Regions from separate parts of the Thauera sp. WH-1 genome, predicted to be linked through region 1. Evidence: predicted binding sites of a transcription regulator. Region 1 holds the regulator's gene; the other holds the start of a gene.
What was found. The regulator FliA, encoded in region 1, starts transcription of late flagellar genes. The targets are predictions, from matches to a motif close to CTAAAGTTNNNNNNNNNNNNGCCGNTA.

Region 1 (7,491 bases):
AGGTCGCTGCGGGAACGCCGCGCCTCCTCAACCTTCTGCTGAAGCCGGGGGCGGAAGAGGCAGGATGGAGCGGATCGGATCGTCCGCCGGGATGGAGGTCGGCCCAGCGGGCGCAGTGTCCGCGGCGCGCGACTCGATCAGGATGGTGACGCGCCGGTTGCGCCCCCGCCCCTCCTCGCTGGCGTTGTCCGCCACGGGGCGCTGGTCGGCATAGCCGGCAGCCGTGAGGCGATCGGCGCGCACACCGTTGTCGATGAAGAGGCGCGCCACGGTCGACGCGCGCACGGCGGACAGCTCCCAGTTCGACGGGAAGCGGAAGGTGCTGATCGGCAGCGCGTCGGTATGCCCCTCGACCGTGATCGGGAACTCGGCCGGCGCCAGCACCTCGGCCACCGCCTGCAGGGCGGCCACCGCAGGCGGGCCCAGACTGGCCTCGCCCGGCGAGAACAGCAGGCTGGCATTGATCTCGACGCTGACTCCGAACGCGCCCTCGGTGACATTGACCTGTCCCGCCTGCGTCAGCGGCGACAGCACGCGCCGGATCTCGTCGGCCATGTTGCGCATGCGCTGCGCGGTCGCGCGCCGGCGCGACTCGGCCTCTTCATCGATCGCAGGCGTCGCGGGCGGGGTGATCGGCCGCGGCGGCGTCACCACCGTAACCGGCGGCAGCACGATCTGCTCGCCACTGTCGTTGATGGTGACGTTGCGAAAGGCCTGCACCAGCGAGTCGGACAGCACGCGGTACTTGCCCTCGTTGATCGAGGACAGGGAGTACATCACGACGAAAAAGGCGAACAGCAGCGTGATGAAGTCGGCATAGGACACGAGCCAGCGCTCGTGGTTGTCGTGTTCCTCGTCGAGCTTGCGCCTGCGCCGCATGATCTGCCCTTTGCTGGTCTCTCGCGCGTCGGCCTGCGCTCAGACCACGTAGCCCTGCATGCGGCTGGCGATGATGCGCGGATTGTCGCCGTTGGCGATGCCCACCAGCCCGTCGACGAACATCTCGCGCTGCGTGGTCAGCGTGATGATGTGGGCGGCGAGCTTCTTCGCGATCGGCAGGAAGACGAGGTTGGCAAAGCCGACGCCGTAGATCGTGGCGACGAAGGCGACTGCAATGCCGGCGCCGAGCCGCGACGGGTCGGACAGGTTCTCCATGACATGGATGAGACCCATCACCGCCCCCAGGATGCCGATCGTTGGCGCATAGCCGCCTGCGGCCTCCCAGATCCGCGCCGACTGGCGCATCTGGTTCTCCCACACGCCGATCTCCACCTCCAGCACCTCGCGCAGCCGGTTGGGCTCGACGCCATCGACGAGCAGCTGCAGCCCCTTGCGCATGAACGGGTCGGGCAGCGCATCGATCTGGTTCTCCAGCGTGAGCAAGCCTTCCTTGCGCGCCACATGGCTCCAGTTCTCGACCTGGTCGATGACGCCCTGGGAGTTCATCGCCGGCGGCACGAACACCCAGCGCGCCATGCGCATGCCGTCTACGAAGGTGCGCAGCGGGCTCTGCAGCATCACCGCCCCGAGCGTGCCCCCCACCACGATGAGGAAGGCCGTGGGCTGCACCAGCGAGGAGATGTGGCCGCCTTCGAGCACCTGGCCGATGACGATGGCCGCAATGCCCAGGGTGAGGCCGACGAGGCTGATCTTATCCATGACGAGCGCCAGGCGCGGGCCTTGCCTTCATGTCAGTTGGGTGCCGAACTCTTGGGCGGGCGTCCGCGCCGGCGCGCCGGCGGCACCACCGTGCCGCCCTCGAACAGGCCGGCACGCAGGCGCGCCACCGCCTGGCTGTGCAGTTGGCACACGCGTGACTCGGTGACGCCGAGCACCTCGCCGATCTCGCGCAGGTTGAGCTCCTCGTCGTAGTACAAGGCCATCACCATCTGCTCGCGCTCGGGCAGGGAGCCGATCGCCGCCACCAGCCGCTGGCGCATGTCGGCGTCCTCGAGCAGGTCGAGCGGGTTCGCGCCCTCCTGCACCAGATGGCGCTCGAGATAGTCGTCGTCCTCGTCGCGGTTGAAATCTTCGAGATAGACGAGCTGGTGGCCGCGCGCCTCGTGCAGCATGTGCTGGTACTCCCCCAGCGCCACGCCGAGCGCCTCGGCGAGTTCGGTCTCCGAGGGCTGACGGCCGAAGCGCTGCTCGAGGGCGTGGATTGCCGCCTCGATGCGCCGCATGTCGCGGCGCAGGCTGCGTGGCAGCCAGTCGTTCTCGCGCAGGCCGTCGAGCATCGCACCGCGGATGCGCTGCACCGCATAGGTCTCGAACTGCGCGCCCAGGCCCTCCTCGTACCGACCGAGGGCATCGAGCAGGCCCATCAATCCGTTCTGGATGAGGTCATCCACGTCCACACTGGCCGGCAGCTTGGCCATGAGCTGAAAGGCGATGCGCTTGACCAGCGGGGCGTAGGCTTCAACGAGGTTGCTCTTGTCGAGCGTGCCGTTCGCGTCATACATCCATTCGACCTGTATCTTCTGGCGACGCGAGCCGGTGCTCGCGCTGGCTCCGGGAATCGGAGTGCGCGATTTTCCCGCACCGGGGCCGGGATTACCAGCGGGATAATTCACGCCCCTGTCACGACTCATGGGCGCGGCGCCCGTGGCGCGCGGGCGATGGCATCGATTCGCCGCATGAAGGCGGCGCCCACATCACGCCCGGCGGACCGCAGTGGCTGCTGCAGGGCAGAGGCGATGTCGTCGCGCTCGAGCTCGCCCAGCCAGGCCAGTGGTACGCCGACATGGCGGCGCACGAGGGCCTCCAGGCTGGCGAAGAAGGCCTGCGCGTCGGCCCGCCCGCGCGCCCGGCACACCGCGACATGGACCGAGCCCGCCCCGGCCGCGGCCAGTCCCTTGATCGTCTGGTAGGCCTCGGTCGCGCCACTCGCGCTGGCTTCGGCCAGCACCAGCCGACGTGGCGCCGCATGGACGAAGGGCGAGGGCTGGGCGGCGCCCTCGCAGGCGCTGTGGATCAGCACGAAACCGGCGTGCCTGTGCAGGAGGCGCAAGGCCTCGACCAGGCAGGCGCGGCGCGCATCGTCGAGCAGGGGCAAGGCGAGCGCGGCGGCTGCGGCCGGTACCCGGCCGAGCAGCCCCGGCGCCGGCTGCAGCACATTGCCAAGCGTGGTATGGCCGTCGAGCAGCTGCAGCAGATCCACCCCGGTGCCGACGCCCAGTGCCTCGCCCAGCGCCTCGTCGCCCTGGGCTTCGTCGAGGATCAGCACCCGCTCTGCGCGACCGGCGATGCGGTGGGCGGCCAGCACGGCGTTACGACCACGGTGACGGCCGCAGGCATACAGCGCCACCACCAGCGGCGGCGCCCGGCGGAACAGGCGCCGCAGGCCTGCGGCCTGGTCTTCGCGTCCGTCGAGCATGTCAGGCTCCCGCGCCGGCCGCGGCCAGCAACATGCCGGCCTCGTCGCCGCTCAGGTGCCAGGGCGACTCGCCCGCGTGCTCGCGCAGCGCGCGATGCAGCAAGTAGGCACGATTGGGCAGGTGCAGATCCTCGGGCACGCGCTGGCCGTTGGTCAGGTAACGGATGTCGAGGGCATGGCGCACGGCGACGTCGAGCGCCGGCGCCAGAGCAGCGGCCTCGTCGACCTTGGTGAAGATGCAGCCGGCCAGATCCGGCCCCGCGTAGGCCCGAACCACATCGTCGAGCGTGTCGCCGCGCGCCGTGGCATTGAGCAGCAGCAGGCGACGCACGTCACCGGCGCCGGCGAGCATGGCCGCCTGCTCGCCGACCAGCCGGTCGCGCTGGCTCATGCCCATGGTGTCGATCAGCACCATGTGCTTGTTGCGCAGGCTGCCCAGGGTCTGGCGCAGGTCGGCGGCGTCGCGCACCGAGAACACCGGCACGCCGAGGATGCGGCCATAGATGCGCAGCTGTTCCTGGGCGCCGATGCGGTAGCCGTCGGTGGTGATCAGCGCCAGCTTGCCCGCCCCGTGGCGCACCACGCAACGCGCGGCGAGCTTGGCCGTGGTGGTGGTCTTGCCCACCCCGGTGGGCCCGACCAGCGCGTACACGCCACCGCGGTCGAGCAGGTCCTCGTCCGAGGCGCAGGCACGCATCATGCTGTCGAGGGCGCTGCCCACCGCCTCGCGCGCCTCGGTGCGGCTCGCTTCCTCGGCCACCGCCTCGGCCAGCTTGCGCGCGACCAGTGCGGAGAAACCGGCCTCGAGCAATTCGCCCAGCATCGCCGCCCGTGCCGGTGCGTGGCGGCGGGTCTCGCCCCAGGCGAAGCCGGCGAGCTGGCGCTCGATCATGCCGCGAATACCCGACAACTCGGCCATCAGGCGGGCATTGGTCTCCTGCAGCTCGCGCATGCGCGCGCTGCCGAACTCGTCGGCGGCCGCAACCGGATTCGCGCGCCCGGAGAACACCGCCGGCCCGCCCGCCGCCATGGGCTCGCGGCGCGCGCCCGACACCGCCGTGCGCAACTCGGCGTCGCGACCGCGCATCGCATAGTCGGCGGTCTCGATGCGCGGCGGGTTGAAGGGACGCACCACCGGCCCGGGCACGGCAGCAGCGGCCGGACGCGCCAGGTTGCGTGCTGCGCTCGCCGCCAGCGCCGACAGGCTGACCTGGAAATCGCTGTCGCCGGCGGTGCTCGTCGGCCCGCCGGCAAAGGCATCCGGCACCGCGGCCTGCGACACCGGCCGTGCGGCTTCAGGACGCGGCGCCGTCGGCACGGCCTGGCCGGCCGCCCGCGCGTTGACGGCTGCGCGGTTGGCGGCCTGCAGCGCCCCCACCGCCTCACCCGGTAGGGCGAGGATCTCGACCCCGCCCTCGACCGCACGGTTCGACAGCACGATCGCATCGGGACCGAGCGCCTCCTTGAGCGCACGCAGCGCTTCGCGGGCGGTGGGGGCAAAGTAGCGTTTGACGTTCATGGCGATTCTCCCGGCGGTCACGATCGACCCCTGCTTGATGAGAATTATCGCCACCGGCCGTCAATTGCCTGGAGCCGAATAACGCGCCTTTACCCCGCCTATTCGCCCCTTCTGCTGCGACCGACCGACAGCCCGCGCCGCGCCCCCTCCCCTGGTCCTCAGCCCTGCGCGCCCACCATCGCGGTGACCCGGATGGTGCGCGTCTCGGGCACTTCGGAATTGGAGATCACCTTCAAACTCGGCACCGCGCGGCGCAGGAAGCGCGACAGCAGCATGCGCAGCTGCGAGGGCACGAGCAACACCGGCGGCAGGCCGATGTCCTCCTGGCGCTGGGCGATCTGCGCAGTCTGGCGCAGCAAGGTGTCGGCCAGGCCGGGCTCGATCGCCCCGCCCTCGCCGCCCGCGCTCATCGCCTGCAGCAGGATGCGCTCCAGGCCTGGCTCGAGCGCCATCACCTGGACCTCGGCATTGCCCGGGAACAGGCTCTGGATGATCGCGCGCCCGAGCGCCTCGCGCACCTTGGTGGTGAGCTGCACCGGGTCCTGCGTGCGCGGCGCATGCTCGGCGAGCACCTCGATGATGCTGCGCATGTCGCGGATGTTGACGCCCTCTTCGAGCAGCGTCTGCAGCACCCGCTGCACCGTGCCGATCGGCAGCATCTTGGGCACGAGGTCCTCGACGAGCTTGGGCGACTCCTTGCCGACATGGTCGAGCAAGGCCTGCGTCTCCTGGCGGCCGAGGAGCTCGGCGGCATGGTTGAGGATGACGTGATTGAGATGGGTCGCCACCACCGTGCTGGCATCGACCACGGTGTAGCCGAGCGCGTGGGCCTGCTCGCGCTGGCTGGCGTCGATCCACACCGCCGGCAGGCCGAAGGCCGGATCGGTGGTCTCGCGACCGGCGAGCGGCCCCGCCACGCGTCCCGGATTGATGGCGAGGAACTGGCCCGGGTAGGCCTCGCCGCCGCCGATCTCCACCCCCTTGAGGGCGATCCGGTAGGCGTTGGGCTTGAGCTCGAGGTTGTCGCGGATGTGCACCGGCGAGGACAGGAAGCCCACCTCCTGCGCGAACTTCTTGCGCAGGCCGCGGATGCGCTTGAGCAGCTCGCCGTCCTGGCCCTTGTCGACCATCGGGATCAGGCGATAGCCGACTTCCAGCCCGAGGACATCGACCTGCGACACGTCGTTCCAGCTTGCTTCGAGCGCATCGGCGGGGGGCACGGCCGCTGGCGCCTCGGCCTCGGGCGGCAGCGCCGCCGCCTCCGCGGCGATGCGCTTGCGCCGCATCCAGGCAAGCGCCCCGAGGCTGGCGGCGATCAGCAGGAAGACCAGGTTCGGCATGCCGGGGATGAGGCCGAGCACGCCGATGATGGCTGCGGTCAGCGACATCACCGCCGGATTGGAGAAGACCTGGGAAATCACCACCCCGCCGATGTCGCCCTCGTCACCCACGCGCGACACCACCAGGCCGGCGGCCACCGAGATGATCAGCGCCGGGATCTGCGCCACCAGGCCGTCGCCGATGGTGAGCAGGGTGTAGGTGCGGCCCGCCTCTCCCACTCCCATTTCGTGCTGCATGACGCCGACGAAGAGGCCGCCGAGGATGTTGATGACGAGGATGATGATGCCGGCGATGGCGTCGCCGCGCACGAACTTCGACGCACCGTCCATGGCGCCGTAGAAGTCCGACTCCTGTCCGATCTCCCGGCGCCGACGCTTGGCTTCCTTCTCGTCGATGAGGCCGGCGTTGAGGTCGGCGTCGATCGCCATCTGCTTGCCCGGCATCGCGTCGAGGGTGAAGCGCGCGCTTACCTCGGCGATCCGGCCCGCACCCTTGGTGATGACGACGAAGTTGATGATGGTGAGGATCACGAACACCACCAGGCCGACCGCGGTATTGCCGCCGACGAGGAAGCTGCCGAAGGCCTCGATGACCTTGCCCGCGGCATCGCCGCCGGCGTGGCCTTCCAGCAGGACGATACGGGTCGACGCCACGTTGAGCGCCAGCCGCAGCAGCGTGGTGACGAGCAGGACGGTGGGGAACACCGAGAAGTCGAGCGGGCGCTTCGAGTACATCGCCACCAGCATCACCATCACCGACAGCGCGATGTTGAAGGTGAAGAACACGTCGAGCAGGAACACCGGCAGCGGCAGCACCATCATCGACAGGATCATGATGATGAGCACCGGCGCGGCGAGCTGGCGCAGGTTGGCGGGAGACAGGAGGTGGCGCAGGTTCAGGGTGTCGTTCATGGCCATGGGTCAGGCTTCATTCATCGGGCACGCCCGGATCCATGCCGGCAGGGACCGGCAAGCGGGTGGGCGCCACGGGCGGCAGGCCGCCCTGCTTCATCCAGGCATCGAGCTGGTACACGTAGGCCATGACCTCGGCCACCGCCGTGTACAGCGCGGCCGGGATCGCGGCCTCCAGCTCGCAGTGCTTGTACAGGGCACGCGCGAGCGGCGGCGCCTCGAGCAGCGGCACGCCGCTCGAGGCTGCAATCTCGCGAATCTTCAGCGCCGTCTCGCCGCGGCCCTTGGCCACCACGACCGGCGCCCCCATGCGCTCGGCATCGTATTTGAGCGCGACCGAGAAA
Region 2 (7,491 bases), on a different contig from region 1:
CTGGCGCGGGTGGGCGAGCTCGCGCTCGCCACCCTCTATCCCGATGCGTTCTCGCGTCTGCTCGCCGACATCACGCGTGACCCCGCCCTTCAGCAGGTGGCGCTCGAGGATCAGGCCTTCGCCATGAACCACCGCGAGCTCGGCGCTGCCATGCTGCTCGACTGGGGCCTGCCCGAGGCGCTGGTGCAGCCGGTGCGCTTTCACGAGAGCCCCGAACTGGCGGGCTACGCCGAGGGTTCGCGCGAGTCCGGGTTGATGCAGTGCCTGGTGCTGTCGCGCGCGATCGCGCAGTTGTGCCTTGCGCCGGTCGCCGAGCAGGAACGCCTGATGCCCGTGATGCTGCGCCTGTCGAGCCGGCTCGGCCTCGGCCGTGGCGAGTTCATCAACCTGTGCGAGCGCGTCGGTCGCGATTGGGGCGAATGGGGCAAGCTGCTGCAGATTCGCACCGAGGCCGTGCCCCGCTTCGGCGAACTCGGCGGCGATGCCGCGCTGGCCGATGCCACCGGGGCGGACGAGACGGGCGCCGGCGAGCCGGGTGCCGCCGTGATGCCGGCCCTGGTGGTGGTACGCGACGCCGCCGCGCGTGCGGTCTTGAGCGCCGAGTTGAAGGCGGCAGGGCTGACGCTGTTTGAAGCTGCCTCGGCGCAAGCGGCGCTCGAGCTCGCCATCGACGTGCAGCCGCAGATGGTGCTCGTGGACTGGGTCTCGCCTTCGGGCAGCGAGGGCGAGAAGCTGGTGCGGGGCTTGCGCGATCTGCGCCTCGGGCGCTGCATGCACATCCTGGCCATCCTGCCGCGGGAGGACGATGCGCTGCTGCTGGCGGCGGCCGCGGCCGGTGCCGACGACTTCGCCGTGCTGCCCCTGCGCGGTGCGGCGCTCGGCGTGCGCCTGCGGTCCTGTCTGCGCATGCTGGCCCTGCAGCACGAGCTCGAGCATGAGCGCGAGGAGCTGCGCAACTTCGCCGCCGAGCTCGCGATCTCGAATCGCCGCCTGCAGGAGGCCGCCCTGACCGACCCGCTCACCGGTCTGCCCAACCGTCGCCATGCCCTCGAGTCCATGCAGATGGAGTGGGCCGCGGCGGCGCGGCACGGTCGCCCGCTGGCGGCCATGGTCATCGACCTCGATGGGTTCAAGGCGATCAACGACACCTATGGCCACGATGTCGGCGACATCGCCCTGCGTCAGTCGGCCGAATTGCTGCGCGAGGCGGTGCGGGCGCAGGACGTGATCTGCCGCACCGGCGGCGACGAGTTCCTCGTCATCTGCCCCGATACCGATCTGCGTGCGGCGCTGACCGTCGCCGAGCGCCTGCGTGTGGCGGCCGAGTCACGGCTGATCGACACCGGTGGGCCGCAGCTGGAGATGACGGTGAGCATCGGCATTGCCGAGCGCGAGGCGGAGATGGCCAATGTCGATGCGCTGATCAAGGTGGCCGACCAGGGCGCTTACGTGGCCAAGCAGCGGGGCCGCAATCGCGTCGTTGCGCTCCAGGCCGGCAGGGCGGCCACGTGATGCGATTCGCGCCGGGTGATGCGCTGGCACTGCCCGAGCGTGGCTCGACGCCGCGCGTGCTGATCGTCGACGACTGTGAGGACGATGCGCTGCTGGTCGAGGCCGAACTGGGCCGCCGTGGCATGCGATTGTCGTGGATGCGGGTCGACAATGCGATCGACATGGCGGCCGCGCTCGCGACGACGGCGTGGGACCTCGTCCTGTGCGATCACGTCCTGCAGGGCTTCGACTGCCGGCGCGCGCTGGCGGTCTTGCAACGCAGCGGCAGAGATCTGCCCTTCATCTTGCACTCGGGCCGCATGACGCCCGGCGAGGGTGTCGGGGCGATGTACGAAGGGGCGCGGGATTTCGTCTTCAAGGGCGACCATGCGCGCCTGCTCGCGGTCATCGAGCGCGAACTGCTCGCCCAGGCCGACCGTGCCGCCGTGCGCCGGGCGGAGGATCGAATTCGCGCGTTGAGCCTGTTCGACGGACTCAGCCAGTTGTCCAATCAGGCCCATTTCTGTGCCCGGGTCGCCGACTGGCTCGAATGCCGCGAGCGCAGCGGCCGCACGACCGGCGCGATCCTGATCGTGTTCGACCTCGATCGCTTCATGCGGGTCAACGTCGGCTTCGGCTATCAGGTCGGCACCGAGGTCCTGCGCGAGCTCGGCCGGCGGCTGGTGGAGGTCGTGCCGCCGAGCGCGATGCTGGCACGGCTGTGCGGCGACCGCTTCGGCGTGTTCGTGCCGGGCGTGGTCGACGAGGGCCAGGCCGAGCTGCTGGCGCGCTGCCTGCTGCGCGTCCCCGAGCGACCCTTCGCCAGCGTGCCCGGTGGCCTGACGCTGAATGCGAGCGTCGGCGTCGCGCTGCTCGACGCCGGCCACGTCCCTGCCGTCGATGCGCTGATGCAGGCCGAAGTCGCGTTGGCCGAGGCCAAGCGCGCGGGTGGCAACTGCGTGCGCATTCATCGTGAAGCCCAGAGCCGGGCGTCGGCCTTCGCGCTGGCGCTCGAGCGGGATCTGCGCTCGGCGCTTGCCCACAACGAACTGCGCCTGCACTACCAGCCCATCGTCGGTGCCGCGAGCTGTCACGCCCGTGGCGCCGAGGCCCTGCTGCGCTGGCAGCACCCTGTGCACGGCTTGCTCGGTCCCGACCGCTTCATTGCGCTGGCGGACGAGACCGGCCTCATCGCGGACATCGGCGCATGGGTGCTGGCCGAGGCCTGCATGCAGGGCAAGCGCTGGCACCGTGCGGGGCTGGCGGATTTCGAGATGTCGGTGAATGTGTCCGCGGTGCAGTTTGCGCAACCTGGCCTTTACGCTCAGGTGGAGGCGGCGCTGGCGCGAAGTGGCTTCCCGGCCTCGTGTCTCGTGCTCGAGATCACCGAGAGCTCGCTGATGAGCGATTGCGCGCACGCGGCGCGCTGCCTGCGTGCCTTGAAGGCCCTGGGCCTGCGCATCGCGATCGACGACTTTGGCACCGGCTATTCCTCGCTCGCCTACCTGCGCCGGCTGCCGATCGATGTGATCAAGATCGATCGCGCCCTGGTGAGCGACGTCGATCGCGACGCCGACGCCAGCGCGATCGTGCGCGCAGCCCTCGCGATGGCGCACAGTCTGCGCCTGCGGGTAGTGGCCGAGGGGGTGGAGACGGCCGCGCAGGAGATGCTGCTACAGGCCTCGCACTGCGACGCGCTGCAGGGATTCCGCTATGGCCGACCGCTGGTCGCCGAGGCGTTCCGCTTCGGCTCGCTGACGCCCGACCGGTGACTGTTGTTTCCGGCTTCGGTCGGGTGCTGTTGCTGCAAGGCCACAGCTGCTGTGGCAAAAAGCACGGTTCCGGTGATTCTGTAACTTGCCGTTGCTGAGAATTTACTTTAACTTCAGTGTCATTGATCCCTGAAGGGGATTGGAAACCATGGACCGTCCAGACTTTCAGGCCGAAATTCGCGAACTGAATCTCGCCTACCTGATGCTCGCCCAGCAGATGCTCCGCAGTGACCGGGCGACGGCTCTGTTCCGGCTCGGCATCAGTGACGGCCTGGCCGATCTGATCCAGTCCATGTCGCCGGCGAAGCTGGTGCGCATGGCGAGCAGCGAGATGTTGATCCCCTGCTTTCGTTTCGACGACGCGCAATTGGCCCGGCTGATGGCGGGTGAGGGGCGCGACGCCACCAGCGCAAGCCTGCACGCCGCGATCCTCGCTGCGGGCAAGGCAGCTGAAGAAGCGGCCTGAGGAGGCCCCCCATGAAGAACAAGACCGTCATCGCAGAGGCAGAGGACGTTCGGCTCGCAGTCGAAATGGTCCAGCTCGGCGCGCGCATGCAGATGCTCGAGGTCGAGACGCGCCTCAGTCGCGAGAAGTTGCTCAAGGTCTACAAGGAAGTGCGAGGCGTCTCGCCGCCCAAGGGCATGCTGCCGTTCTCGACCGACTGGTTCATGACCTGGCAGCCCAATGTGCATTCCTCGCTGTTCATGGGTTTCCATCGCTTCTTCACCGGTCGCGGCGGGGTGCAGGGCCTGGAGGCGACGTTGAAGTCCTACCACCTCTACCTCGATCACATCGAGGGTGCGGCGATGGAGCCGGTGCTCAGCCTGACCCGGGCATGGACCCTTGTGCGCTTCTTCGATGCCGACCTGCTGCAGTTGAGCGCCTGCACCTGCTGTGGCGGGCAGTTCGTCGCTCACGCCCACGACCCGGTGCATGCCTACGTGTGTGGCTTGTGCAACATGCCCTCGCGTGCCGGCTCCGCGCGCAAGAAGACCGCACGCAAGGCGGTGTCGCGCACCCGGCAGCGAGTGCCGGCCTGAGACCGGCGCGACGCAAGCCACGCTCCCAATCGCCTGACATGGGCCGCACTGGAAACAGCGCGGCCCATGTCATTTTGGCTCCCCGGGCGCGGGCGATGGGCGGGGTTCAAGTTTTGCCGGGGCCGGTCGTTAAGACCGTCAGATGCCGCAGCTCCGCGGCCTGCTGCGTGGCAGGCCGGTTTCGCGGCCGACCCTTCTGGAGTCACTGGTGTTCCTGATCATTGGTTACGTTATCGTGCTGCTGGCGTCGCTGGGTACCTATGCGATGCACGGCAGCCTGCTGGCCCTGTGGGTGCCGCTCGAGTACGTCGCGATCTTCGGCCTGATGATCGGCGGTTTCGTCGCCGGCAACGGGCCGAAGGCGATCAAGGCAACCCTCAAGGGCCTGCCGATGGCGCTCAAGGGCTCGCGCTACAACAAGGCCTTGTACGTCGATCTGCTCGCGCTGCTGTTCGAGATCCTGGCCAAGGTGCGCAAGGAAGGATTGATGTCGATCGAGAACGACATCGAGAACCCGGATGCCAGCCCGATCTTCTCCAAATACCCGAGCGTGACGGCCGACCACCATGCGGTGGAGTTCATGACCGACTACCTGCGCATGATGGTTGGCGGCAACCTGAACGCGTTCGAGATCGAGAACCTGATGGACATGGAGATCGAGACCCATCATCAGGAGGCGCATCAGGCGCCGCACATCGTGGCCAAGGTCGCCGACGCCGTGCCCGCGTTCGGCATCGTGGTCGCCGTGATGGGGGTGGTGAACGTGATGGGATCGGTCGGCCAGCCGCCGGCCGTGCTGGGCAAGATGATCGGCGGCGCGCTGGTCGGTACCTTCCTCGGCATTCTGGTCTCCTACGGTTTCGTCTCCCCGCTGGCCAGCCAGCTCGAGCAGAAGGTGGAGGAGAGCGGCAAGATCTACCAGGTGATCAAGGTCGTGCTGCTGGCGAGCATGAACGGCTACGCGCCGCAGGTTGCGGTCGAGTTCGGGCGCAAGGTGCTGTACGCCACCGACCGCCCGGGCTTTGCCGAGCTCGAGCAGGAAATCAAGAACCGCAAGGGTTGAGGCGCGCATGAAGCCAGTTCGAGCGACCCTTCTTGCGGCTGAGCCGACGCGACCCGGCGGGACAGGGAGGAGCGCGCCGTGAGCGACGACACCCAGCAGCCGATTGTCGTCAAGCGCATCAAGAAGGGCGGCGGCGGCCACCATGGCGGTGCGTGGAAGATCGCTTACGCCGACTTCGTGACGGCGATGATGGCCTTCTTCCTGCTGATGTGGCTGCTTGGCTCGACGGCGCAAGGCGACCTCGAGGGCATTGCCGACTATTTTCAGAACCCGCTCAAGATGACGCTCGAAGGCGGCAGTGGCACCGGCGACAGCTCGAGCATCATCAAGGGCGGTGGCGAGGACCTGACGCGTTCGGTGGGGCAGGTCAAGCGTGGCGACGTGCCGAGCACGCGCGCGATCAACTTCGAGGCCGCCTCGCGTGGGGCGCAGAACGTCGACGAGATGGACCTTGCGCGCATCGCCCAGCGCCGCGAGCGGGCGCGCCTGATCGACCTCAAGGGCAAGCTCGAGGCGATCATCGAGGCCAATCCTTCGCTGCGCCAGTTCAAGAACCAGATCCTGCTCGACATCATCAGCGAGGGCCTGCGCATCCAGCTCATCGATGCGCAGAACCGGCCGATGTTCACCTCGGCGAGCGCCGACCTGCGCCCCTACACACGCGAGCTGTTGCGCGAGATCGCCCGTGCGCTCAATGACGTCGACAACCGCATCAGCATGTCCGGGCACACCGACTCGGCGCAGTACGCCGGGGGCGAGCGCGGCTTTTCCAACTGGGAGCTGTCGTCCAACCGGGCCAATGCCGCGCGCCGCGAGCTGGTCGCGGGCGGGCTCGAGCCCGGCAAGCTGCTGCGCGTGCTCGGCCTCGCCGACACCGCGCACCTGAACGCGGACGACCCGCTCGATCCGGCCAACCGCCGCATCAGCATCGTGGTGCTCAACCGGCAGGCGGAAGAGGCCATGCGCAACCCGGGCCGGCCGATCGACGTCGGCGGGGCGGGGGCGCCCGCTGGCGATGAGCCGCCGGGCGAGGGCAGGCCGGCGGTGAGTGACCTCTTCGGCGCGCCGGTGCGCTGAACATCGGTGCTCAAGTAGGGGCGTCGGCGGCCGATATTGATTCCATGGCGCCGAATCGGTGCGCCCGCACACGACCGCGAAGCGGAATACAACATGTCCGAACTACTCAAGAACATCGACGCCCGCACCCGGCTGGCAGGCACGAACAAGCTCGAGATCCTGCTGTTCACGCTCGGCGCCGATCCGCGCACAGGTCGGCGAGAGACCTTTGGCATCAACGTCTTCAAGGTGCGCGAGGTGATGCGTACGCCGCCGATCACCGCCGCGCCCGAGATGCCTGCCGCGGTGCAGGGCATGGTCAGCCTGCGCGGCGCCCTGGTGCCGGTGGTCGATCTGGGCCGCTACGTCGGCATTGGTGACGACAGCCCGCGCGACATCATGATCGTCACCGAGTACAACGGCCATACCCAGGGCTTCCTGGTCGAGGCGGTCGACACCATCCTGCGCCTGGACTGGTCGCAGATGCGGGTGCCGCCGGAGATGCTGTCGGCCAAGCTCGGTGGCCTGGTGACGGCCGTCACCGAACTGGCCGACGCGCGCCTGGTGATGATGCTCGACGTCGAAAAGGTGTTGTCCGAAACGTCCAACTACGACGATGAGTTCCTGTTTCGCGACATCACGCCTGTGCCTGGCGCCGACGAGCATGTGGTGTATTTTGCCGACGACTCCTCGGTGGCGCGGCGGCAGATCGTGCAGACCCTGGACGCGATGGGCTTGCGCCACGTCGGCGCGGTCAATGGCCGCCAGGCCTGGGACGAGCTGCGCAAGGTCGCCGCGCATGCCGATGCGACTGGGCGCAAGGTGTCCGACTTCGTCAGCCTCGTGCTGACCGACGTCGAGATGCCGGAAATGGACGGCTACATGCTCACCCGCCAGATCAAGGCCGACCGGCGCTTTGCCGACATCCCGGTGATCATGCATTCCTCGCTGTCGGGGATGTCGAACCAGCAACTCGGCCGCTCGGTCGGGGTGGACGAATACGTGCCGAAGTTCGAGCCGCAACGCCTGGCACAGACGCTGGTGCGCCGCCTGGGCGCGCACGGCAGC

Region 2: motA (flagellar motor stator protein MotA) is a predicted target of FliA. The motif match lies at 4,410-4,436, and genes of this name have one in related genera.

The regions. Positions count from the first base shown of each region.
Region 1 covers NZ_JBLQGP010000013.1:48,155-55,645, forward strand. Annotated here, with positions in the region: gene motD (flagellar motor protein MotD) at 28-879, opposite strand; gene ACMV5O_RS13580 (flagellar motor protein) at 919-1,659, opposite strand; gene ACMV5O_RS13585 (RNA polymerase sigma factor FliA) at 1,692-2,462, opposite strand; gene ACMV5O_RS13590 (MinD/ParA family ATP-binding protein) at 2,588-3,376, opposite strand; gene flhF (flagellar biosynthesis protein FlhF) at 3,378-4,895, opposite strand; gene flhA (flagellar biosynthesis protein FlhA) at 5,054-7,153, opposite strand; gene flhB (flagellar biosynthesis protein FlhB) at 7,164-7,491, opposite strand, start outside.
Region 2 covers NZ_JBLQGP010000015.1:88,114-95,604, forward strand. Annotated here, with positions in the region: gene ACMV5O_RS14955 (diguanylate cyclase) at 1-1,512, shown strand, start outside; gene ACMV5O_RS14960 (putative bifunctional diguanylate cyclase/phosphodiesterase) at 1,512-3,263, shown strand; gene flhD (flagellar transcriptional regulator FlhD) at 3,412-3,729, shown strand; gene flhC (flagellar transcriptional regulator FlhC) at 3,741-4,304, shown strand; gene motA (flagellar motor stator protein MotA) at 4,513-5,367, shown strand; gene motB (flagellar motor protein MotB) at 5,446-6,444, shown strand; gene ACMV5O_RS14985 (chemotaxis protein) at 6,538-7,491, shown strand, end outside.